3 regions of the Anoxybacillus sp. ST70 genome follow, and region 2 is predicted to be linked to each of the others. Evidence: predicted binding sites of a transcription regulator. Region 2 holds the regulator's gene; each other region holds the start of a gene.
What was found. Region 2 encodes Rex, which represses fermentation and respiration genes when NADH is low (regulators of the CRP and FNR family bind a similar motif). Its sites were predicted from a motif close to TTGTGAAATATTTCACAA; they were not measured.

Region 1 (7,829 bases), on a different contig from region 2:
TAGACGAATCAAAAATTAAAGCAGCCCAAGAACATATAAGAAAAGGTCAATGGTATTGGGATATCGTCGCTGCAGAAAACTCAACAGGATTCCATAATCCACAAGGAACGATGGCGACGTTGAGCAAGTCCATTGATGAATCTAATCAAGCCATTTTAATTGCGACAGAAGAGTTAATGAAAAAAGGAATTGACGTAGATAAGCTGAAAAAAGAAATTGAGGAGCGGATGGAAGCTGTCTATAATGAAGCGGATCCATTTAAGAAAAAAGATCATGCCATTACAGACAGTTTTCCAGGTCAAACTCCGCCTCCTCCAGCAAAAAAGTAAGGTAAAGAGGGGACCCGGCATCCCCTCTTTTTCATCTTATTGTGATTTACATCATGTTGCAAGTGAAAAGAAAGAACGTATGAAAGTTTTGTGAACATAACAAAAATTGTGAACAATATAACAGTAGCAATTGATAAATTTTTTTACGATAAAATTGTCAAATGATAAAACGAAGGGGGAAATCGAAATGGAGCGATTCAAACAGTTTCTCCGAGTGGGGCATTTACCAACACTTCTTTCATCTTTTTTGTACTTTGATATTAGTTTTATGATCTGGGTAATTCTTGGGGCAACAGGGACATTTATTGTGGAAGACTTAGGATTGACACCTGCACAAAAAGGAATGATGGTAGGAATCCCTGTATTAGGAGGAGCGTTGCTTCGTATTCCAATGGGACTATTAGCAGACCGATTCGGTGGTAAGAAAATGGGAATGATCGGAATGGTTTTGACATCCGTTCCTCTGTTATGGGGTTGGTTGTTTGCTGATACATTGACACAAATTTATGCGCTTGGATTGTTATTAGGAGTAGCAGGGGCTAGTTTTGCCATCGCTCTTCCTTTAGCAAGCCGTTGGTATCCGAAAGAACATCAAGGTTTGGCGATGGGAATTGCAGGTGCGGGAAATAGCGGAACGGTTTTAGCAATGTTGTTTGGCCCGCGCATTGCGGAAGCATATGGCTGGAACAGTGTATTTGGATTAGCGCTCATTCCTCTCTTTGTTGCTTTTATTGTATTTATCATCTTCGCAAAAGAATGCCCGACTGCGGTAAAACCAGCAAAAATATCGGAATATACGCGCGTGATGAAAATGAAGGAAACGTGGTTGTTTAGCTTTTTTTATAGCTTATCTTTTGGTGGATTTGTCGGAATGACGAGCTATTTAACACTATTCTTTTTCGATCAATACGGAGTAGATAAAGTGACGGCAGGGGATTTTGTGACGCTTGTCGTATTTGCGGGAAGCTTTGTTCGGCCAATTGGTGGCTATTTAGCTGATAAATATGGTGGAATGAAATTGCTCGTTTGGTTATTTACAGGCGCTACTGTGACGTTAGCCGTTGTTGGTACGCTCCCGCCTGTTTATGTTGCGTTAACTCTTTTATTTATTACACTTATTTTTTTCGGTACAGCAAATGGTGCACTATTTCAAGTTATTCCAACTATATTTCCTAAAGAGGTTGGACTATTAACAGGTTTCGTTGGAGCTGCTGGCGGTTTAGGAGGCTTCTTTTTACCGAATATTTTAGGTATGTTTAAACAATGGACGAATTCGTATTCATATGGCTTTTGGTGGGTAGCAGCAACTATGTTTGTTGCAATGCTTATCATGAGACGATTGCGAAAAACAATCGCTTAAACATTATTTTTTAACATTGTATGAACGTTTGAAAATATGTGATGCGTATCACATTCTTATTGACACTCTTTCTTTATGATAAAAGTACAGCAATTATTTTTACAATCATACTTCAAAAAAGGAGAGACGATCTTTATGAGTCAAACATTGAAAACGGCTTCAGATCATGTTGAACGGAAAAGCCGCATCGGTTCATATTGGAACCCAGAAGATCCTTTGTTTTGGGAAAAAGAAGGGAAAAAACATGCTCGTCGAAATCTTTGGATCTCTGTTCCAACGTTAATGTTGGCATTTATCGTTTGGCAAATTTGGTCCATTGTTGCAGCAAGGCTAAACGACATTGGTTTTCAATTTACACAAAGCCAATTGTTTACGTTAGCTGCTGTTCCAGGACTTGTTGGAGCAACACTACGCTTCATTTACACGTTTGCAGTCGGAAAATTTGGTGGACGAAATTGGACCGTTTTTTCGACAGGGGTGTTACTCATTCCAGCTGTCGGTGTTGGATTAGCGGTACAAAACCCGAATACGCCGTATTGGGTTATGTTATTACTAGCAGCTCTCTGTGGACTTGGTGGTGGAAATTTTTCATCTGCATTAGCTAATATTAGCTTTTTCTTCCCGAAAAAAGAAAAAGGGACAGCGCTTGGTATTAATGGCGGTCTTGGAAACATGGGAGTATCTGTCGTTCAATTTGTCACCCCTTTAATCGTAACTGTTGGTGTATTTGGAGCGATCGGCGGTGAACCACAAGTACTCGCAGACGGCTCAAAAGTTTGGTTGCAAAATGCGGCATTTATTTGGGTTATTCCCATTGTGTTCTTTACTATTTTAGCGTATTTCGGTATGGATAACTTGCCAAACGCCAAACAATCTGTGTCTGAACAATTTGTGATTGTGAAACGAAAACATACATGGATTATGACATGGTTATATGTTGCGACATTCGGTTCATTTATCGGATATGCGGCAGCGTTTCCACTTTTATTAAAATCACAATTCCCAGAACACGTATCACTTGCCTTCTTGGGAGCGTTTTTAGCAGCAGCATTCCGTCCGGTTGGGGGATGGTTGTCCGATAAGTTAGGTGGCGCGCGCGTCACAAACTACATTTTAATTGTCATGGGTCTTGGTGCTGCGGCAGTCATGTATTTTACAACGGAAAAACACTTTATCGGATTTATCGTATCTTTCTTGATTTTATTTATTGCTGCAGGGATGGGATCAGGATCAACATTCCAAATGATTCCAATCATCTTCCCGCCAAAAGAAGCGGCACCTGTTCTTGGTTTTACAGCAGCATTTGCCGCATATGGCTCATTCTTCATTCCGAAACTATTCGGTTGGGCAGCTCAAAATACAGGGACACCAATTACAGCATTTTACTTCTTTATCGCATTTTATGTTGTATCGCTTGCATTAAACTGGTATTATTATGCTAGAAAAAATGCAGAAGTGAAATGTTAGAAGAATAGAAGGGGATATCTATAATAGATATTCCCTTTTATTGATATGTGGGGGGACGAAAGTGAAAAAAATATGGTTTTTTATTATGATTTTGTCATTAGTGGCATGTAATCCTCACATCGCTCAACCAAATGCGGCACCATCTATTAAAGTTGCCGCAGCAGCAGATTTAACTCATGCATTTAAAGAAGTTGGAGAGCAGTTTAAAAATGAAACAGGGATAGACGTTACGTTCATTTTCGGTTCGAGTGGTCAGCTAGCAGAACAAATTAAACAAGGGGCTCCCTTTGACATGTTTGCTTCGGCGAATGTAGAATATGTCGATGAACTTGTTCGTGACCATGTCGCGCTTGAACAAACAAAAAACGTATACGCCTTCGGTCGCGTTGGCATGGCTGTCAAAAATGGAGTAGCTGTATCGTCATTACAAGATTTATTAAAGAAAGAAGTGAAAAAAGTGGCAATTGCCAATCCGGATCATGCACCGTATGGGTTATCAGCAAAACAAGCATTAATGAAAGCTGGCGTTTGGGAACAAGTAGAACCGAAGCTTGTTTACGGAAAAAATATTGCTGATACACTTGCTTATGTGGAATCGGGGAATGTTGAAGTAGCGATTGTCGCGCTTGCACTAATGAAGGATCATCATCTTCCATTCTACCTTATTGATGAACATATGCACGAACCGATTCGACAAGCGATCGTTATCACTAAGCAAACGAAACATGAAAAAGAAGCGCGCGAATTTCTCGCATTTTTAAAAGGGCCGACTGGCACGAGCATCATGAAAAAATACGGTTTTATCATTCCTAAGGAGGAATAATTGTGGAGGCGGTCAATCTTTTTCCGCTCTTTCTGTCATTAAAAGTAGCAACAATAGCCACGGTTTGTGCTCTTGTTGTCGGATTGCCCATTTCTTACTATTTAAGCCGTTCTCATCATAAATGGAGTGACATACTCGATTCTTTATTGACGTTGCCAATCGTATTGCCCCCAACCGTTCTCGGTTACTATTTACTTGTGCTACTTGGTCGCTCAAGTCCAATTGGTCGTTGGTTGGAAGAAACATTTGGGATTTTGATTGTATTTACACCGACAGGAGCCGTTGTTGCCGCTTTTGTTGTCGCTTTGCCGTTTTTTGTGAAGACGGCACGGGCAGCATTTGCAAGTATTGACCAGCAATTGTTGAATGCGGCGCGCGTACTTGGACGATCGGAGTGGGATATTTTTTTTACTGTCGTCATCCCGCTTTCTTGGCGCAATATCGCATCAGCGACTACGCTTGTTTTTGCGCGTGCGCTTGGGGATTTTGGTACGACGCTTATGGTTGCAGGAAGCATTCCGAATGAAACGATGACGATGCCGATAGCTATTTACGATGCATTGCTTGCAGGAAATAAAAAAATGGCAAATATACTTGTCATCATCATGACGAGTGTATCTGTTGTTTTATTGTATACGATGAAACGATTAGAGAAGCGAATGATGCGAGGAGAAAACGATGCTTTACGTCGCCATTAAAAAAACATTTTCGCATTTTCAATTAGATGTAAATTTTACAATACAAAAAGGGGTTATTGGTATTTTAGGTCCATCGGGATGTGGAAAAAGTTTAACGTTGCAAAGTATTGCGGGGCTACAACGGCCAGATGAAGGCGTTATTCAATTGAATAATCATTTATTTTTTCATTCGGACAAACGAATTCACATCCCCGCCCGTCATCGAAATGTCGGGTATATGTTTCAACATTATGCCCTTTTTCCTCATTTGACCGTTTACGAGAATATTGCGTTCGGCTTGAAAAAATGGCCAAAAAAGCAAGTACAACATACGGTTACGAACATGATTGAAAATATCGGATTAAAAGGGTATGAAAATCATTACCCCCACCAATTATCCGGAGGACAGCAACAACGAGTAGCACTTGCGCGAACGCTTGTTACACAACCGAGTATATTATTGCTTGATGAGCCGTTCTCAGCGTTAGATCAACATACAAAACAGGCGATGGAACAACAATGTTTTTCTTATTTACAACAACATTTTTCCGGTCTCGTTCTTTTTGTGACACACCATTTAGAAGAAGCATATCGATTATGCGATGAGCTTATTTTGTATGATCGTGGCCGCGTAATACAACATGGAAAAAAAGAACGTGTATTTTATGAACCGAAAAATGTACAAGCCGCAAACATTGTCGGCTGTAAAAATATATTTTCTTGTACGTTTGCTGAAAAGGGAGAACAGATTATTTGTTATGTCAACGGTGCACAATTGATCGTCCCTGCACATAAAAAAAAGAGCGGAGCGACATATGTTGGTATTCATTCGCATCATATTCGCTTTGTAGATGATGCAATATACAATGCCTTTTCTTTTCGCGTCATTCGAGCTGTCTCACATGTATATACGTATGATGTGACAATACAAACAGATCATTTTATATTGCAAGCTAGTGTGAGTGAAGAACAGTGGCGACATATGCATAATAAAAAAGTATATTTACCGCCTGAGCATTTGTTTTTTTTATTTGAATAAATCATGAACATATATGTTTGTGTGACGTACGTCACATTTCTCAGTTAAGCGATTTAGTAACATGAACATAGAACCTCGATAAACGAAAAGAGGGATTGATGAAGATGGTATATGATGCATATGAACGACCATTATTAGATTTGCGTATGTCGGTAACAGATCGCTGTAATTTTCGTTGCACATATTGCATGCCAGATATAGAAGGAAAACGATATTGTTTTATGGATCGGGAACAACTGATGACATTTGAAGAAATGGAACGTTTTTCCCGATTGTTTGTCAAACTCGGGGTAAGAAAAATTCGTTTAACGGGAGGAGAGCCGTTATTAAGAAAAAATATCGATGTGCTTGTGGCGATGCTGACAAACATTGACGGTGTTCACGACGTATCGTTAACGACGAATGGATTTTTTTTGAAAAAGTATGCGAAAAAATTAAAAGATGCAGGAATGAAGCGAGTGAATGTGAGTTTAGATGCACTCGATGATACTATTTTTACAAAAATGAACGGAGTCGGCGTGCGTTCTGAGCACATTTTAGAAGGAATTGATGCAGCGCTTGCGGAAGGGCTCCATGTAAAAGTAAATATGGTTGTCAAAAAAGGGCTAAACGATCATGAAATTTTACCGATGGCTTATTTTTTTAAAAAGAAAGGTGTAACACTTCGTTTTATTGAATTTATGGATGTCGGCTCTTTAAATGGGTGGAAGTTAGATGATGTTGTGACGAGCAAACAAATATATGACATCATTTCTGAACATATGCCACTTGAGCCGGTTGCTTCTAGTCATGTTGGCGAAGTAGCTAAGCGTTATCGCTACGTAGGGACGAATGTGGAAGTAGGTTTTATTTCTTCTGTCTCAGCCGCCTTTTGTTCAGACTGTACACGTAGCCGATTATCTGCTGATGGGAAGCTATATACATGTTTATTTGCGACAAATGGGACAGATTTATTAAGTATGATGCGAGCTGGGGCGAGCGATGAACAGCTCATTTCATCCATTGAACGTGTTTGGCGAAAGCGAGTCGATCGTTATTCAGAAGAGCGCGGAAAACAAACAACGTGGAATGGGAAACGAATTGAAATGTCATATATTGGAGGGTGACGATATGGGTGTTCATGATCATAAAAAGCAGGCGATGCTCCCTGTCCGATGTAAAATTGTGACCGTTTCTGATACGCGCACATATGAAACAGATACGAGTGGACGATGGATACGTGAACAATTAGAGCAATCAAACATTGTTGTTGCTGCATACGAAATTGTTAAAGATGATGTATTCGCCATTCGACGAGCCGTTCAATCAGTTGAACAAGTAGATGTCATTTTAATGAATGGAGGAACGGGATTTACAAAACGTGATGTGACGATTGAAGCCATTCAGCCGTTGCTTGAAAAAGAAATGGTTGGGTTCGGTGAGCTTTTTCGCTTTTTAAGTTATGAGCAAATCGGAAGTGCAGCGATGTTAAGTCGTGCGCTTGCTGGTTCGATGAACGGCATGATCATTTTTTGTATGCCCGGGTCAACAAACGCTGTGCGCCTAGCAATGGAAAAGCTCATTTTACCCGAAATTCGCCATCTTGTTTGGGAGCTTCGTCGCCAATGAAAACGATCGGCATTGTTTTAGCGGGCGGACAATCAAAACGGTTTGGTGAACCAAAAGCGCTTGCGTTGCGACATGGAAAACCTTTTCTTTTTTATAGTATTGAGGCGTTGCGTCCGATCGTTGATGAAATCGTTATTGTTGCACAGCCACACATTCGAACGAAATTATCGTTTCAAGACGTATCATGGATCGAGGATGATCCACAATACAAAGGGAAAGGCCCATTAGCAGGAATTTATTCGGCTATCGTGCATCATGAAGCAACGTGGTATGTTGTATTGCCATGTGATATCCCGTTTATTCATGAGACGATTATACGTATGCTTAAGGAACAAGCAGATGATGCATTCGATGCCATTGTGCCATATGTGAATGGGAGACTCCAACCACTGATTGCTATATATCACTATCGAGTGAAATCGCTTATATACAATTGTCTTCAACAAGAGGAGTATCGCATGCATACGTTTCTTTCCTCCTGTCGAGTGAAACGTGTTGGGATGAAAGAAGAACAACCGTTTATGAA
Region 2 (7,829 bases):
AACCGCAATGTCAGCAGCCCGACTTTTAATATTATTAAACAATACGAAGGGCATCTTCCTTTGTATCATATGGATGTATATCGTTTAGCAGAAAGTGAAGAAGATTTAGGTTTTGATGAATATTTTTTCGGTGATGGTGTAACAGTTGTCGAATGGGCGCATGTCATTGAGCCATATTTACCAACTGAACGTTTACATATTACTATTCACCATGCTGATGGAGAAAGTCGAATTATTCATTTTTCTCCAATTGGTCAACGTTATGAACAGTTATGTAAGGAGATTTTTAGCGATGAAAGTGTTAGCCATTGATACATCGACATTTGTTATGGGGATCGCTGTTGTTGATGGACAAATTGTTAAAGGGGAAATCATTACAAATTTGAAAAAAAATCATTCGATACGAGTCATGCCTGCGATTGAGGCACTGCTTCAAGAATGTGACATGAGTCCAAAAGATCTTGAGCGAATTGTTGTTGCGAAAGGTCCTGGATCATATACAGGTGTTCGCATTGGGGTGACAATTGCTAAAACGCTTGCTTGGACGCTAAATATTCCGCTTGTCGGCGTATCAAGTTTAGAAGTGATGGCAGCAAGCGCAAAATATTTTCAAGGTCTCGTTGTTCCGTTAATGGACGCGCGGCGAGGACAAATTTATACAGGTCTTTACAAAGTGGAAGGAGATTGCGTGCAATCGATCGTAGCTGATCAAGTCATTTTAGCTACAGAGTGGGCAAATGAATTAAAAGCATATAATGAACCGATTTTATTAGTTGGAAACGATAGTTCGCTACATGAAGCAACATTTGTTGAAACGCTAGATCGTGTTCAAGTAGCTCCAGCGACACTTCACAATCCACGTCCAAGTGAGCTCGCGTGGTTAGGAATAAATCGCGAGCCGGAAGACATTCATACATTTGTGCCAAACTATATTCGTTTAGCAGAGGCGGAAGCGAATTGGCTTGCTCGTCAGCAAGAAAGGACGGAATGATAAGTGAATGTTTCTTTTCGGTTTATGACGCTTCAAGATCTCGATCGCATTGTGGAAATCGAACAGCTTTCATTTACGCTCCCATGGAGTCGTTCTTCCTTTTATCAAGAGTTGACAAATAATCGATATGCTCGTTACATTGTGATGGAGCATGATGGACAAATTATTGGTTATTGTGGCATGTGGTTAGTGATGGATGAAGCGCATATTACAAACATTGCGGTGTTGCCGGAATTTCGTGGTAAAAAATTAGGAGAAGCGCTAATGAAACAGGCGATGGCGTTAGCGAGAGAAGAAGGAGCCCAAACGATGACATTGGAAGTGCGGGTGTCGAATACCGTTGCACAATCATTATATCGAAAGCTTGGCTTTTTAAATGGCGGTATTCGTAAGCGATACTATTCAGATAACCAAGAAGATGCATTAGTAATGTGGGTGAAATTATGAGTGAAAAAGATATATTTGTGCTTGGAATTGAGACAAGCTGTGATGAAACAGCAGCTGCCATTGTGAAAAATGGACGTGAAATTGTAGCTAACGTTGTTTCCTCACAAATGGAAAGTCATCAACGATTTGGTGGGGTCGTTCCTGAAATTGCATCGCGTCACCATGTTGAGCAAATCACGCTCGTGTTAGAAGAAACGATGAAGCAGGCAAATATGGATGTTAGCGAAATTGATGCAATTGCGGTAACAGAAGGTCCGGGATTAGTTGGAGCGCTATTGATTGGTGTGAACGCTGCGAAAGCATTAGCTTTTGCGCATCGCATTCCTCTTGTTGGTGTGCATCATATCGCAGGGCATATTTATGCAAATCAACTTGTACAAGAAATGAAATTTCCGCTATTAGCTCTTGTTGTGTCAGGAGGGCATACCGAGCTCATTTATATGAAAGAGCATGGAGTGTTTGAAGTCATTGGTGAGACGCGAGACGATGCGGCTGGGGAAGCGTATGACAAAGTTGCACGCGCGTTACAGTTACCTTATCCGGGAGGTCCTCATATTGATCGTTTGGCCAAACAAGGAAAACCGACCGTTGATTTGCCTCGTGTGTGGTTAGAAGAAGGTTCGTATGATTTTAGTTTTAGTGGATTAAAATCAGCGGTCATTAATACGTTGCACAATGCAAAACAGCGTGGAGAAACAATTTTGCCTGAAGATATGGCAGCAAGTTTTCAGACAAGTGTTGTTGAAGTATTAGTAGGAAAAACGATACAAGCAGCTGCGCATTACGACGTGAAACAAATATTGCTAGCTGGTGGTGTCGCAGCAAATGAAGGATTGCGCACACAATTACAAAAACAAGTTGAGCAATTACCAGAGGTAGAACTTGTCATTCCGCCATTGTCCCTTTGTACAGATAATGCGGCGATGATTGCGGCAGCTGGGACAGTATTATTTCAACAAGGAAAGCGCGCGACCATGGCGTTAAATGCGAATCCAAGTCTACTGTTGTAGTCCGTGTCCCTGTGAACAGGGGCATTTTTTTGTGGATTATTTTATCCATATGTTTGTGGATAATGTGGAAAACGTGTAATATATGTTATTTTATCATAACGAGTTAACCACAAAGAAATAGACAAATTTTTTAATTGTATTGTGGATAATGTGGAAAAGTGCGTGAATAACTTATATTTAGATGTTTTTTCTGTGGATATGTTTGTGTAAAAAGATGAGCTAGTCCACAAATGGAGCTAGCTCATCATTATTGTTGTAAAAGTTCCCATTGTTCGAATAATTCATCGAATTTTTGTTTCAGTTGTTCAATTTTCGCTTGTGTATCTCGGGCTTTTTCATAGTCGTTGTAGCAGGAAGGATCATATAATTGTTGTTCATACGTTGCAATTTGTTGCTCGAGTTGTTCCATTTCTATTTCTAGCTGCTCTATTTTTCGTTTTCGTTGTCTCTCTAATTTTTTTCGTTCTTTTTCTTCTTCATATGAGCGTTTTAGTGACGATGATTCGTCCGTTGTTGTCTCTTGAGCGATTTGTCCAAGTTCGAGTAGCTCTGCTTTTTTCGCCACGTAATAATCGTAGTCCCCTAAATATTCAATGAGACCGTCTGTGGATAACTCGTATATTTTTGTTGCGATTTTGTTAATAAAATAACGGTCGTGAGAAACGAAGATAATTGTTCCTGGGTATTCAATAAGCGCTTGTTCTAGCACTTCTTTGCTGTCTAAATCTAAATGGTTTGTCGGTTCGTCTAACACTAATACGTTGGCTTTTTTCATCATTAGTTTGGCGAGAGCGAGCCGGGCTTTTTCACCGCCGCTTAATGTTTGCACTGGCTTCAATACATCGTCACCAGAAAATAAAAAGTTTCCGAGAATCGTGCGAATTTCTTTTTCCGTCTTTAATCGATCTTCATCCCATAGTTCATCGATGACACGTTTGTTCGATGTTAATTGAGCTTGTTCTTGATCGTAATACCCAATTTGTACATTTGTTCCGTAGCGTAGTTCCCCATGTTTTACAGGGAGTTGCTTAATGATCGTTTTTAAAAGAGTCGATTTTCCAATTCCATTTGGCCCAATAAGTGCGATGCTATCACCGCGAGTGACACGAAATGAGAGGTTTGTTGCGATGATTTGATCATAACCAATGGCTAAATTGGTAGCTGTTAATACGTCATTTCCGCTTGGGCGTTCAATTTCGAAGCGAAACGATGCCGATTTTTCATCACCGAGCGGCTTTTCAATGATATTCATTTTTTCTAGTTGTTTTCTTCTGCTTTGAGCTCGCTTTGTTGTCGATGCACGGGCAATATTTCGTTGAATAAAATCTTTCAATTTTGAAATTTCTTCTTGTTGTTTTTCGTACAGTTTCAATTGTTGTTCAAATTGTTCCGCCCGTTGCTGTAAATAACTTGTATAGTTTCCAGCGTATTTTTTTATTTTTGTGCGTGATAATTCATACACTTGTGTCACGATTTGGTCAAGAAAATAGCGATCGTGTGAGACGATAAGAATGGCCCCATCATAATTTTTTAAATATTGTTCAAGCCATTGCAATGTTTCCATATCTAAATGGTTTGTTGGTTCGTCTAAAATCAACAAATCTGGTTTAGCTAGAAGCAGTTTGCCGAGCGCTAGCCGCGTTCGCTGTCCACCGCTTAACGTGGATACTTTTGTTGTGTAGTCATACTGAGAAAAGCGGAGGCCATGAAGCACAGAACGAATATCGGCTTCATATTGATAGCCACCTTTTTCTTTAAATTCCGTTTGTAAACGGTCGTAATGCTCAAGTAAGCGCTCATAGTCGGCACCGTGCAAGCTCATTTGTTGTTCTAGGTCACGCAATTGTTTTTCCATTTGTTGAAGCGGGGCAAACACATCGAGCATTTCTTCCCAAATGGAGCGATGGGCGTGCAAACCAGTATATTGATCTAAGTAGCCAATTGTTACGTGTTTCGGTTTAATCACTTCCCCTGTGTCATATGACAATTGGCCGGCAATGATTTTTAATAATGTCGATTTTCCTGCACCATTTCTTCCAACTAACGCGATACGGTCTTTTTCTTGTATTTCAAGCTTAATGTCTGATAAAACTTGTTCCGCCCCATATGATTTGGATAGTTGATTTACTTGTAAAATGATCATCATTTTTCACCTCAATCTTCTTTTGATAGTGTAACGTACTTTCTTGATGTTCGGCAACACTAGTGTGCGAATAACAAATTTGACAAAAATAATAATAAAGGGTACAAAGGAAAGACAGAATGAAAAAAATAGTGTATAGTTTAAAAGTGGGGAGAACTTTTCAGACGTATAGGAGAGAAAAATGAAAGCGCTAACTATTTGTGAAAGGAAATGTGGGGGATTGACTCGTGAATAATGAACAACCAAAAATTCCGCAGGCGACCGCAAAGCGACTACCGTTGTATTATCGTTTTTTGAAAAACTTGCATGCATCAGGAAAGCAGCGTGTATCTTCAGCGGAGTTAAGTGAAGCCGTAAAAGTCGATTCAGCAACGATTCGCCGTGATTTTTCATACTTTGGTGCGCTTGGAAAAAAAGGATACGGTTATAATGTAAATTATTTGCTGTCGTTTTTCAGAAAAACGTTGGATCAAGATGAAACGACAGAAGTAGCGTTGTTCGGTGTCGGTAATTTAGGTACGGCATTTTTAAATTACAATTTTAGCAAAAACAATAATACGAAAATTGTGATGGCATTCGATGTAGATCCAGATAAAGTAGGAACGGAAGTAGGAGGAGTGCCTGTTTATCATTTAGATGAATTGGAAGAAAAACTAGGTGGGATTACGGTAGCCATTTTAACCGTTCCAGCCCAAGTTGCCCAACCGATTACCGATCGGCTTGTCCAAAAAGGCATTAAAGGGATTTTAAACTTCACGCCTGCTCGTCTGCATGTACCTGAACACATTCGTGTTCATCATATTGATTTAGCGGTCGAATTGCAGTCACTTGTTTACTTTTTAAAACATTACGGAAATGAGTAAACCTCCCATTTACGAGCGGGAGGTTTTTTTCAATAAAGAACGAATAGCGGTGCCAAAATCTAATGTAGCAATAAGAATAAATAGCATCGTTGTGACGTCCCAAATGCCATCGTCAGCACTATCAACAGCAAAATAAGTGAATAAAATGCCCATCAAAAAGTAAAACAACGGCTCAGACTTCATGAAAACAGCCTCCAAATCACGAATTGCATTTGTTCTGCTTCTTTCATTATCTTTTCAATTTCTTCAGCAAATAACGTTTGAATAGCAACGACAAATGTATTCATCAGTACATGTGCTGCAATAGGGACGAGAATACGCTTTGTTTTCACATATAAGAAAGCAAATACAAATCCCATCGTTGCATAAAGAAGCAAATGTTCAAACTCTAAATGAACGACAGCAAATAAAAGGGAACTGACAGTTGCTGATAAGAAAAAGTTATATTTTTGATACAGCGTTCCAAAAATAATTTTTCGAAAAATGATTTCTTCTAAAATCGGTCCGACGATCGAAGTGACGAGCATAAGCGCTGGTGTTAGTTTCACCATCTCAACAATGCGTCTCGTATTTTCGGACCCCATCTCGACGCCAAATACGTGCATCTCAATATTTGCTGCGATGCCTTGAGCGAAAAGGGCAAGAAAGAACCCGCCAATTCCCCAAAAAATTGACGTTCCGATAGATGCTTGATGGCGATCGTACGAGTATTTCATATCTTCTCTCATGAAATAAAGAACGAAAAGAAAAGCGATCGAGAAGCTAATGACAGCCCAATAACCTGAGGCAATGGATAGAGCGACTTCTTTATTTGATGCGTCAACAAATCCGCTATGTGCAAGCAAAGGAACGCCAATTAAACTAGATAACTGCATGGCGATGTATGTAATAATGACATACCAATATTGCTTTTTCACGTGTTCAACCCCTTTTGACAAAATGAGTACTTTTTCATTTTACCATATTTTTTGTATGAATTTCGAAAGGAAAGACATAATGAAAAAGGGAAAGATTTAGTGAAAAATTTTTAACTTCCTACTTGCAAAATTGAAAAAAGTTCATTAATATAATAAGTGTGTTAGCACTCAATGATGATGAGTGCTAATAACGGAACGAAAATCTAATTAAGGAGGTCGTTTGCCGTGTTGAAGCCACTAGGTGATCGTATTGTCATTGAATTAATTCAAACTGAAGAAAAAACAGCGAGCGGAATTGTTTTACCAGACACAGCGAAAGAAAAACCACAAGAAGGAAAAGTTGTTGCAGTTGGTTCAGGTCGCGTTCTTGACAATGGTGAGCGCGTAGCTCCAGAAGTAAGCGTTGGTGACCGCATCATCTTCTCAAAATATGCGGGTACAGAAGTAAAATATGATGGAAAAGAATACTTAATCTTACGTGAAAGCGACATTTTAGCTGTGATTGGTTAATCGTTCGCCTGATAACATATAAAGCATACAAAAATACTTAACAAAAATTATCATCAAGGGGGTAAGATGTATGGCAAAAGAAATTAAATTCAGCGAAGAAGCTCGTCGTGCGATGTTACGCGGTGTAGATAAATTAGCTGATGCAGTAAAAGTAACATTAGGTCCAAAAGGTCGTAACGTTGTATTAGAGAAAAAATTTGGTTCTCCATTAATTACAAATGACGGTGTAACAATCGCAAAAGAAATCGAATTAGAAGATCCGTTTGAAAATATGGGTGCGAAGCTTGTTGCGGAAGTAGCAAGCAAAACAAACGATGTTGCTGGTGACGGTACAACAACAGCGACTGTATTAGCGCAAGCGATGATTCGTGAAGGATTGAAAAACGTAACAGCTGGTGCGAACCCAATGGGTATTCGCAAAGGTATTGAAAAAGCTGTTGCTGTTGCAGTAGAAGAATTAAAAGCAATCTCTAAACCAATTGAAGGCAAAGACTCAATCGCTCAAGTTGCAGCGATTTCTGCGGCTGACGAAGAAGTTGGTCAATTAATCGCAGAAGCAATGGAACGCGTTGGAAAAGACGGCGTAATTACATTAGAAGAGTCTAAAGGCTTCACAACAGAATTAGATGTTGTGGAAGGTATGCAATTTGACCGTGGTTATGTATCTCCATACATGATTACGGATTCTGACAAAATGGAAGCTGTATTAGAAAATCCATACATCTTAATTACAGATAAAAAAGTTTCAAGCATTCAAGAACTTCTTCCTGTATTAGAACAAGTTGTTCAACAAGGTAAACCATTATTAATCATTGCTGAAGATGTAGAAGGCGAAGCGCTTGCAACATTAGTTGTAAACAAACTTCGCGGTACATTCACAGCAGTTGCAGTAAAAGCGCCTGGCTTCGGTGACCGTCGTAAAGCGATGCTTCAAGATATCGCGATCTT
Region 3 (7,829 bases), on a different contig from region 2:
ACGTATCGCCAGTTGATGTATACAAGGCAACGGGAAGCCCTGCGCTCCCTCCCCCTCTTTGAGTCGCCCCTGCTACGTTTCCAGGATTGACAATTTGAAATGTCGACATATATTTTCCATCCCTTTTATCTATACCAACTGCAATAATGAATGCTAAGTCTGTCAGCTCTCTTTTGCTCCAACAACCGTAAATAATACACGTAAATAACAGGACAAAGATGAGGAAAAGATATCGTTTAATTTGAATCCCCTTCTTTCTCTGTTTGTTGAGGCGGCTTTGGACGTTGCCCCCCCTTTTGACGAACCGTGTCTGTATTCATGATCAAGCGAGGTCTCTCTTTTAATCCCCATAACGGAAAACGTATAAATGTATCACCTATATTTTCTAAAATAAGGGGAGCAAGTGGTGCCATGTATGGCACTCCAAATGACCGAAGACTACATAAATGAATAGTCATTAAAATCATGCCAATCAAAATGCCATAAAAACCAAATAGAGCAGCTAGTACCATTAGGGCAAAACGAATTAAACGTGCGGAAATAGCAATTGCAAACGATGGTGTCGCAAAGCTAGCAATTGCCGTGATGGACACAACGATAACCATAGCTGACGAAACAAAACCTGCTTCTACAGCAGCTTGTCCGATGACGAGCGCTCCAACAATCGATACAGCCTGTCCAACAGCCCTTGGCAAGCGCACTCCAGCTTCACGCAAAATTTCAAACGTCACCTCCATGAGCAATGCTTCAATAAAAGCGGGAAAAGGAACCGCTTCACGTTGTGCAGCAATTGCAATGACAAGGGAAGTAGGAATCATTTCTTGATGAAATGTCGTCAGTGCAATATACACAGACGGTGCAACAAGGGAAATAAAAAAAACGAGCATACGTAAAAAACGCAACGCTGTCGCAATATCAAAGCGTGCATAATAATCTTCTACAGCTTGAAAAAATTGTATAAATACAGTTGGGACAATAAGGACAAATGGCGTCCCCTCTACAAAAATAGCGATTCTTCCTTCCAACAAATTAGCCGCAACACTATCTGGTCTTTCCGTATGATAAACAGTTGGAAACGTTGTAAATGATTCATCTTCAATCAATTGTTCAATATATCCAGATTCAAGAACGCCATCTATACAAATGCGTCGCAATCGACTACGCACTTCTTCAACAATTTTGTCATTTGCAATTCCTTTAATATACATGATACGGACATTTGTTTGTGTCACTTCACCTAATGTAATGGCTTCTACCCACACATGTGGATTTTGAATTCGTCGGCGGACCATAGCAACATTTGTTGCCAACGATTCCGTAAAACCCTCTCGTGGCCCTCGAATAGATAGTTGTGTACTCGGTTCTGTAATCGCACGATACTCACCACCTTTTACTGATACACCAACTGCTTCTAGCATCCCATCAATAAATAAAATGACTTCCCCAGACATAAGCGAGGAAAATATGTCGTGCCATTGCTGAATGCGCCGTGTTGTATTAGCTGTAGCTATTTTTTGTTCAATATAGTCTAGATTGCAACTACTTGAAGGAAGTGATAATTGTACACTTATTTCAAGCAACAATTGCTGAACAATATGTTCATCAACCATTCCGCTCACAAAACAAAGTGCAGCAGGCAAATTATCCTCCTTTCCAAGTAAAAAACGGCGGATGATGATATCTGCACTATTTCCAGTAATATCTCTCACTTTTTCTATATTCGCATGTAAATTCTGCTCAATCGTCCCGTATATGCCCTTTTGTGCCAACAACCCATATGCATGCGTATGCTTTTCTTTCTTACCTTTCGATCGTGTCCACATCTTTCCTCCTCCATCCATTGTCTCCTTGATGGTTAGAATAAGCATACAATGCATATATTATGCAAAAGGAATAAACGTACAAAAAGGTCAGATGCTAAATAAAAGTGCATCCATGGAGATGAAATGATGAAAACTGTCGTGGTTTGTATCGTTATTTCTATGTTGTTAGGCAGTATAGCGATTAGTATGAATTTATTGCTAGGAATGAGCATTCATCAAGCTTGGTTTGACATTTTCAATCCTTTTCAAGTAATGGAACCAATTGAATTAGCCGTTTTGTTCTCCCTTATCAGTCTATGGATATTTAACACATGCCTTCACCTGTTTCGAAAAAAGAACCAACATAAAGAACCCGAACAGCGTCCGCATTAAGCGAACACCGTTCGGGCTTTTTCTTTTCTCATCCCTAAAGGAACGTATACACAAAACGGTTCACTTTCCATATAATCACCTGTCACTGCATAGGCGCGGGCACGCGATCCACCGCAAACGTAGCGGAACTCACAAATGCCACATTTTCCTTTATATAAGTCTGGCTGACGCAACTGTTTCATCACTTCCGATTCACGATAAATATGCGATAACGATTGCTCACGCACGTTGCCGCATACGATCGGAAGCAAGCCGCTTGGCATCACATCTCCTGTATGCGAAACAAAAACGAAACCGTTGCCGTCATTGACGCCTTTTGGCGCTCGTTTTAAGCCGTCAATCATCGAAGCATGATCTGTAGTTATCGCATGCTCATAACGAATATCCCCTGCTGCAATTCGTTTTTCGCGCATTTTTTGTTGAATGACAACACGACGATAATGTTGCGCTGCTGTCGTTTTGATATCATACGGTGCTGTTTTACTTAACTCATACAACCAACGAAATACTTGTTCATGCTCCTCCGGGCTAATGCAATCGCCCATTTGTCCCCGACCGGTTGGCACGAGTAAAAAAATGTACCACATCACTGCCTTTAACTCTGCAACTAATTTCGCCATTTGTTCTAAATGATTATAGTTATAACGCGAAATGACTGTATTAATTTGCAATGGCATATGTAGCTCATTTAAATAACGAATGTTTTCAATCGTTAAATCAAACGAACCCGGTGTACCGCGAAATCGATCATGAATGTCAGCCGTCGGTCCATCTAAACTAAATGCCCAGCGTGACAGTCCAATCTCTTTCGCTTTTTTCATTTTTTCTTTCGTCACATTTGGTGTCGCACTCGGTGTGATCGAAACGCGCATCCCTTTTTTAATCGCATACGATGCAAGTTCAAACAAATCTTCGCGCATCATACAGTCCCCGCCTGTAAACACAAGCATTGGATTGTTCATTTCATATATGTCATCGATAAGCCGAAGCCCTTCTTCGTGCATCAACTCACGCGGATCAGGGATCGGTTGAGCATCGGCGCGACAATGTACACATTTTAACTGGCAAGCTCTTGTCACTTCCCAAATGACAATAAACGGATGTTCGTTATAATCTACCGCAAGCGCATGTTCATGCATATTTCATCACCAGCTTTTCGTGTTATTTTTCACATTCATTATAGGCTTATTTTTTCATCATGCGTTCGCGCGTTTTTGACGATTTTTTTAAACATAGCGCTTTGTTATGATACAATGAAAATAGGAAAATAAAGGAGTGAAAAAGATGAAGTCCGAAAAAGAAAAAATGTTAAGCGGTCAATTATACCGTGCCACAGATCCAGAGTTAGTGAAAGAACGCGAACATGCTCGTCGCTTAACAAGGCTATTTAATCAAACATTAGAAACGGAACATGAACGACGTGTTTCTTTATTGAAAGAACTATTTGGCTCAACAGGTGAAAACTTATATATTGAGCCCCCTTTTTATTGCGATTACGGATATAATATTCATGTTGGGGAAAACTTTTTTGCCAATTTTCATTGCGTCTTTTTAGATGTATGTCACATTCACATCGGAGATAACTGCCTTATCGGTCCCGGTGTCCACATTTATACAGCTACCCATCCAATTGATCCAACGGAAAGAATATCAGGATTAGAATACGGAGCGCCCGTTTCCATCGGTGATCATGTATGGATCGGTGGCGGGGCAATCATTAATCCAGGAGTAAAAATCGGAAATAACGTTGTCATCGCTTCCGGTGCGGTTGTCACAAAAGACGTTCCCGATCACGTTGTCGTCGGCGGCAACCCAGCAAAAGTGATAAAACAGCTAAATGTATAAAGGCTCCCGCGCAAGGAGCCTTTTTTTGTTACGCAAAATAAACCATATAAATAACTGCCGCAAGCACGATGCGATAAATGGCAAATGGCACAAGGCGAACACGATTAATTAAACGCAAGAAAAAGCGAATCGCTAACAAAGCAAAAACAAAAGCACTAATAAAACCGACAATGAAAAATGGTAAAGCATCCACTGTGATGTACTGCCAGTTTTTCAACAACGAAATGAAGCTTGCTCCAGCCATAATTGGCACCGCCATAATAAATGTAAAATCAGCTGCTGCGCGATGGCTCATTCCGACAAGCACGCCACCTGAAATGGTCGACCCCGAACGTGAAAACCCTGGCCAAAGGGATAAACATTGAACGAGACCGACAATGAATGCTTGTTTATACGTTATATCATCTACTGTTTGCGCTACTTTCGTTCGTTTTCCGAAACGGTCTGCTGCGATCATCAACAATGCTCCAAGCACGAGCCCAATGAGCACCGTTTCCGTCGAAAACAAATGTTCATCAATATAGTCTTCAAATAAAACACCTAACACACCAGCTGGCAAAAGACCGATAAAAATGTGCATAAGCGTCAAACGCGGTCCTGTTCTCACTTCGCTTTTTCGTAAATAAAGCAATTCGAAAAATTTATCTTTAAACACCACAACGGCAGCTAAAACCGAACCGAGCTGAATGACGACTTTAAACGTATTCGCCCCATACTTCCCTAAAAACTCACTTGACTTGAGCCACATATCATCAACGATAATCATATGACCTGTCGACGAAACAGGCGCAAACTCTGTCGCTCCTTCAACTAGTCCTAAAATGAGCGCTTTAATTAACTCTATTACATGCATGTATGTCCATCCTTTCTAAAACGGTAAAATATGTATAATCTCTTTCATTTGCCTACTCTATTGTACTACAAACATTTTCATTCTACTACTTACATGTGAAAATTACTTAAAACAAAAAACGGCCACGCACCAAGATGCGTATGGCCGTCTTCTTTTTTTATTTAAGAAGTCGATGCGATTTTTCGCTTATTCTGATATTCACTCACATATTTACGAAGATACGGAATTACCCAACGATCAAGCCCGAACTTTCCTGCATTCGCCCCTGCAACAAGAATGAAACATGTTAACAAAACCATTTGCGGGTTTGTGCTTGTTGTACCCGAAAACATAAATGCAAAATTCATTACAGCACCCATCAAAGCAGAAAATGTTGTAAACACACCTAAAAGCAACGCAATTCCAACGAGCACCTCACCCCATGGTACAAGAAAATTGAAAAAACTAACGTTTGGTAATGCAACATGTTCAATAAAAGACGCCCACCATCCTTGTACTGCTGGATGCTCCCCTGTTGCTTTACTAAGTGCTCCTTTTAAAAATCCTGTCGCATCAAATCCTCCTGTTACTTTATGCCATCCCGCCATAAACCATTCATAACCGAGATACAAACGAAACACTGTCAAAACGGCCGCTGCGCTTACATGCTCACGTAACCATTTTACTACCATGTTGCATCTCTCCTTATTTATAATTTTTTATAATTATTACACTTTTATCATACCACTTTTTGTATTATTCAAACCAAATTTGTTCGAAATTTCACATGATATTCAAAAAGATTTGACTATATTATTACAAAAATTAACCATTGTATAAATATAAAATAATTATATAACAGTCGTTGATTTTTTAAGTCTGTTATAATACAATATAACTAACAAAAGAAACGTGCGAAAGGGGTTTTGTTTATGGAAATGTATACTAAAGCTTACCAAAGATACGTTGAAAAATGTAATGAATTCGGAATCGAGGCGATTGACTTAATCGAATTTATTCGCAACTTGACAACTGAACAAGTCAAATATATGCTGCAACATTAAAGATTGGAGTGAAACGATGAACGGAAATGCGGATGTGAACGTATAAATCCCCCATTTTATTCTGCAAACAGAATGAAATGGGGGATTTTTATAATTTTTAAATAAAAATATCATTTTTACTTTACTATTAAATATTAATTTAGTATAATTCTAATGTGCTAATTATTATCACTCTCAACAAGTGAACACCTAGCATCATATTTCATTTATATGTAGGAAAGGAGAATAAAAGAATGGAAAACAAATGCCCGTTCCATGGAAGTGTGACGAATCATACTTCAAACAAAACAACAAACAAAGACTGGTGGCCGAATCAACTGAATTTAAGCATTCTTCATCAACATGACCGAAAAACGAATCCCCATGACGAAACGTTCGATTATGCGGAACAATTTCAAACACTTGACTATTGGGCGTTAAAAGAAGATTTGCGTAAACTCATGACGACAAGCCAGGATTGGTGGCCTGCCGACTACGGACATTACGGTCCACTATTTATCCGCATGGCTTGGCATTCTGCAGGAACATATCGCATTGGCGACGGACGAGGCGGCGCTTCCACAGGTACGCAACGGTTCGCCCCGTTAAACAGTTGGCCAGACAACGCGAACTTAGATAAAGCACGTCGCCTGTTGTGGCCGATTAAACAAAAATACGGCAATAAAATTTCTTGGGCGGATTTAATTGTGTTAGCTGGCAACGTGGCGATTGAGTCTATGGGTGGAAAAACGATCGGTTTTGGCGCTGGCAGAGAGGACGTATGGCACCCAGAAGAAGACATTTATTGGGGGGCGGAAAAAGAATGGCTCGCCTCCGAACGCTATACAGGCGACCGCGAATTAGAAAATCCGCTTGCCGCCGTTCAAATGGGGCTGATTTATGTCAATCCAGAAGGTCCTGATGGCAACCCAGATCCGCTCGCGGCGGCGCGTGACATTCGCGAGACGTTTAAACGAATGGGAATGAACGACGAAGAAACTGTGGCGCTCATCGCAGGCGGCCATACGTTTGGGAAGGCGCATGGAGCTGGTGCTGCATCGCATGTCGGCCCTGAACCAGAAGCAGCTCCGATTGAAGCGCAAGGGTTAGGATGGCTTAGCTCGTACGGAAAAGGGAACGGACGCGATACGATTACAAGCGGTCTGGAAGGTGCTTGGACGCCAACACCTACGCAATGGGATAATAGCTATTTACAATTGCTTTTTGAATATGAATGGAAGTTGACGAAAAGTCCAGCTGGTGCGTATCAATGGGAAGCAGTGAATATAAAAGAAGAACATTTAGCGCCTGATGTCGAAGATGCCAATGTGAAAGTGCCGCCGATGATGTTGACGACCGATTTAGCGTTGCGCTTTGATCCAATATATGAAAAAATTGCTCGTCGCTTTTATGAACATCCAGAGGAATTTGCAGATGCGTTTGCGCGCGCTTGGTTTAAGCTCATTCATCGCGACATGGGGCCGAAAACGAGATATCTTGGCCCAGAAGTGCCGAAAGAAGATTTCATTTGGCAAGACCCGATTCCAGAAGCTGATTATGAATTAACGGATGCGGAAATCGAAGAGATCAAAACGGAAATTTTACATTCAGGGTTAACGATTAGCGAACTTGTGAAAACGGCTTGGGCATCCGCTAGCACGTTCCGTAACTCCGATAAGCGTGGCGGAGCGAACGGTGCGCGCATTCGGCTCGCGCCACAAAAAGATTGGGAAGTGAACGAACCAGAGCGACTTGCGAAAGTGCTTGCCGTTTATGAAGACATTCAACGCGCGCTCCCTAAAAAAGTAAGCATCGCTGATTTAATCGTACTCGGCGGCAGCGCGGCAGTCGAGAAAGCAGCCCGCGATGCCGGGTTTGACGTCCACGTACCGTTTATGCCTGGACGAGGGGATG

Region 1: K1I43_RS05780 (NarK family nitrate/nitrite MFS transporter) is a predicted target of Rex. The motif match lies at 1,726-1,743, and genes of this name have one in related genera.
Region 3: K1I43_RS06860 (TIGR04053 family radical SAM/SPASM domain-containing protein) is a predicted target of Rex. The motif match lies at 3,352-3,369, and genes of this name have one in related genera.

What each region holds. Positions count from the first base shown of each region.
Region 1 is NZ_JAHZOF010000003.1:20,511-28,339, forward strand. It holds gene K1I43_RS05770 (ammonia-forming cytochrome c nitrite reductase subunit c552) at 1-329, shown strand, start outside; gene K1I43_RS05775 (nitrate/nitrite transporter) at 517-1,689, shown strand; gene K1I43_RS05780 (NarK family nitrate/nitrite MFS transporter) at 1,825-3,156, shown strand; gene modA (molybdate ABC transporter substrate-binding protein) at 3,218-3,979, shown strand; gene modB (molybdate ABC transporter permease subunit) at 3,982-4,677, shown strand; gene K1I43_RS05795 (sulfate/molybdate ABC transporter ATP-binding protein) at 4,658-5,695, shown strand; gene moaA (GTP 3',8-cyclase MoaA) at 5,800-6,801, shown strand; gene K1I43_RS05805 (MogA/MoaB family molybdenum cofactor biosynthesis protein) at 6,806-7,303, shown strand; gene mobA (molybdenum cofactor guanylyltransferase) at 7,300-7,829, shown strand, end outside.
Region 2 is NZ_JAHZOF010000020.1:5,086-12,914, reverse strand. It holds gene tsaE (tRNA (adenosine(37)-N6)-threonylcarbamoyltransferase complex ATPase subunit type 1 TsaE) at 1-312, shown strand, start outside; gene tsaB (tRNA (adenosine(37)-N6)-threonylcarbamoyltransferase complex dimerization subunit type 1 TsaB) at 293-991, shown strand; gene rimI (ribosomal protein S18-alanine N-acetyltransferase) at 995-1,438, shown strand; gene tsaD (tRNA (adenosine(37)-N6)-threonylcarbamoyltransferase complex transferase subunit TsaD) at 1,435-2,448, shown strand; gene K1I43_RS15015 (ABC-F family ATP-binding cassette domain-containing protein) at 2,696-4,591, opposite strand; gene K1I43_RS15010 (redox-sensing transcriptional repressor Rex) at 4,819-5,454, shown strand; gene K1I43_RS15005 (YdiK family protein) at 5,464-5,637, opposite strand; gene K1I43_RS15000 (CPBP family intramembrane glutamic endopeptidase) at 5,634-6,371, opposite strand; gene groES (co-chaperone GroES) at 6,597-6,881, shown strand; gene groL (chaperonin GroEL) at 6,952-7,829, shown strand, end outside.
Region 3 is NZ_JAHZOF010000003.1:207,137-214,965, reverse strand. It holds gene K1I43_RS06870 (Ger(x)C family spore germination protein) at 1-211, opposite strand, end outside; gene K1I43_RS06865 (spore germination protein) at 237-1,877, opposite strand; gene K1I43_RS15930 (YczF family membrane protein) at 1,947-2,195, shown strand; gene K1I43_RS06860 (TIGR04053 family radical SAM/SPASM domain-containing protein) at 2,192-3,334, opposite strand; gene K1I43_RS06855 (sugar O-acetyltransferase) at 3,480-4,040, shown strand; gene K1I43_RS06850 (undecaprenyl-diphosphate phosphatase) at 4,069-4,893, opposite strand; gene K1I43_RS06845 (DoxX family protein) at 5,055-5,564, opposite strand; gene K1I43_RS15650 (hypothetical protein) at 5,805-5,936, shown strand; gene katG (catalase/peroxidase HPI) at 6,170-7,829, shown strand, end outside.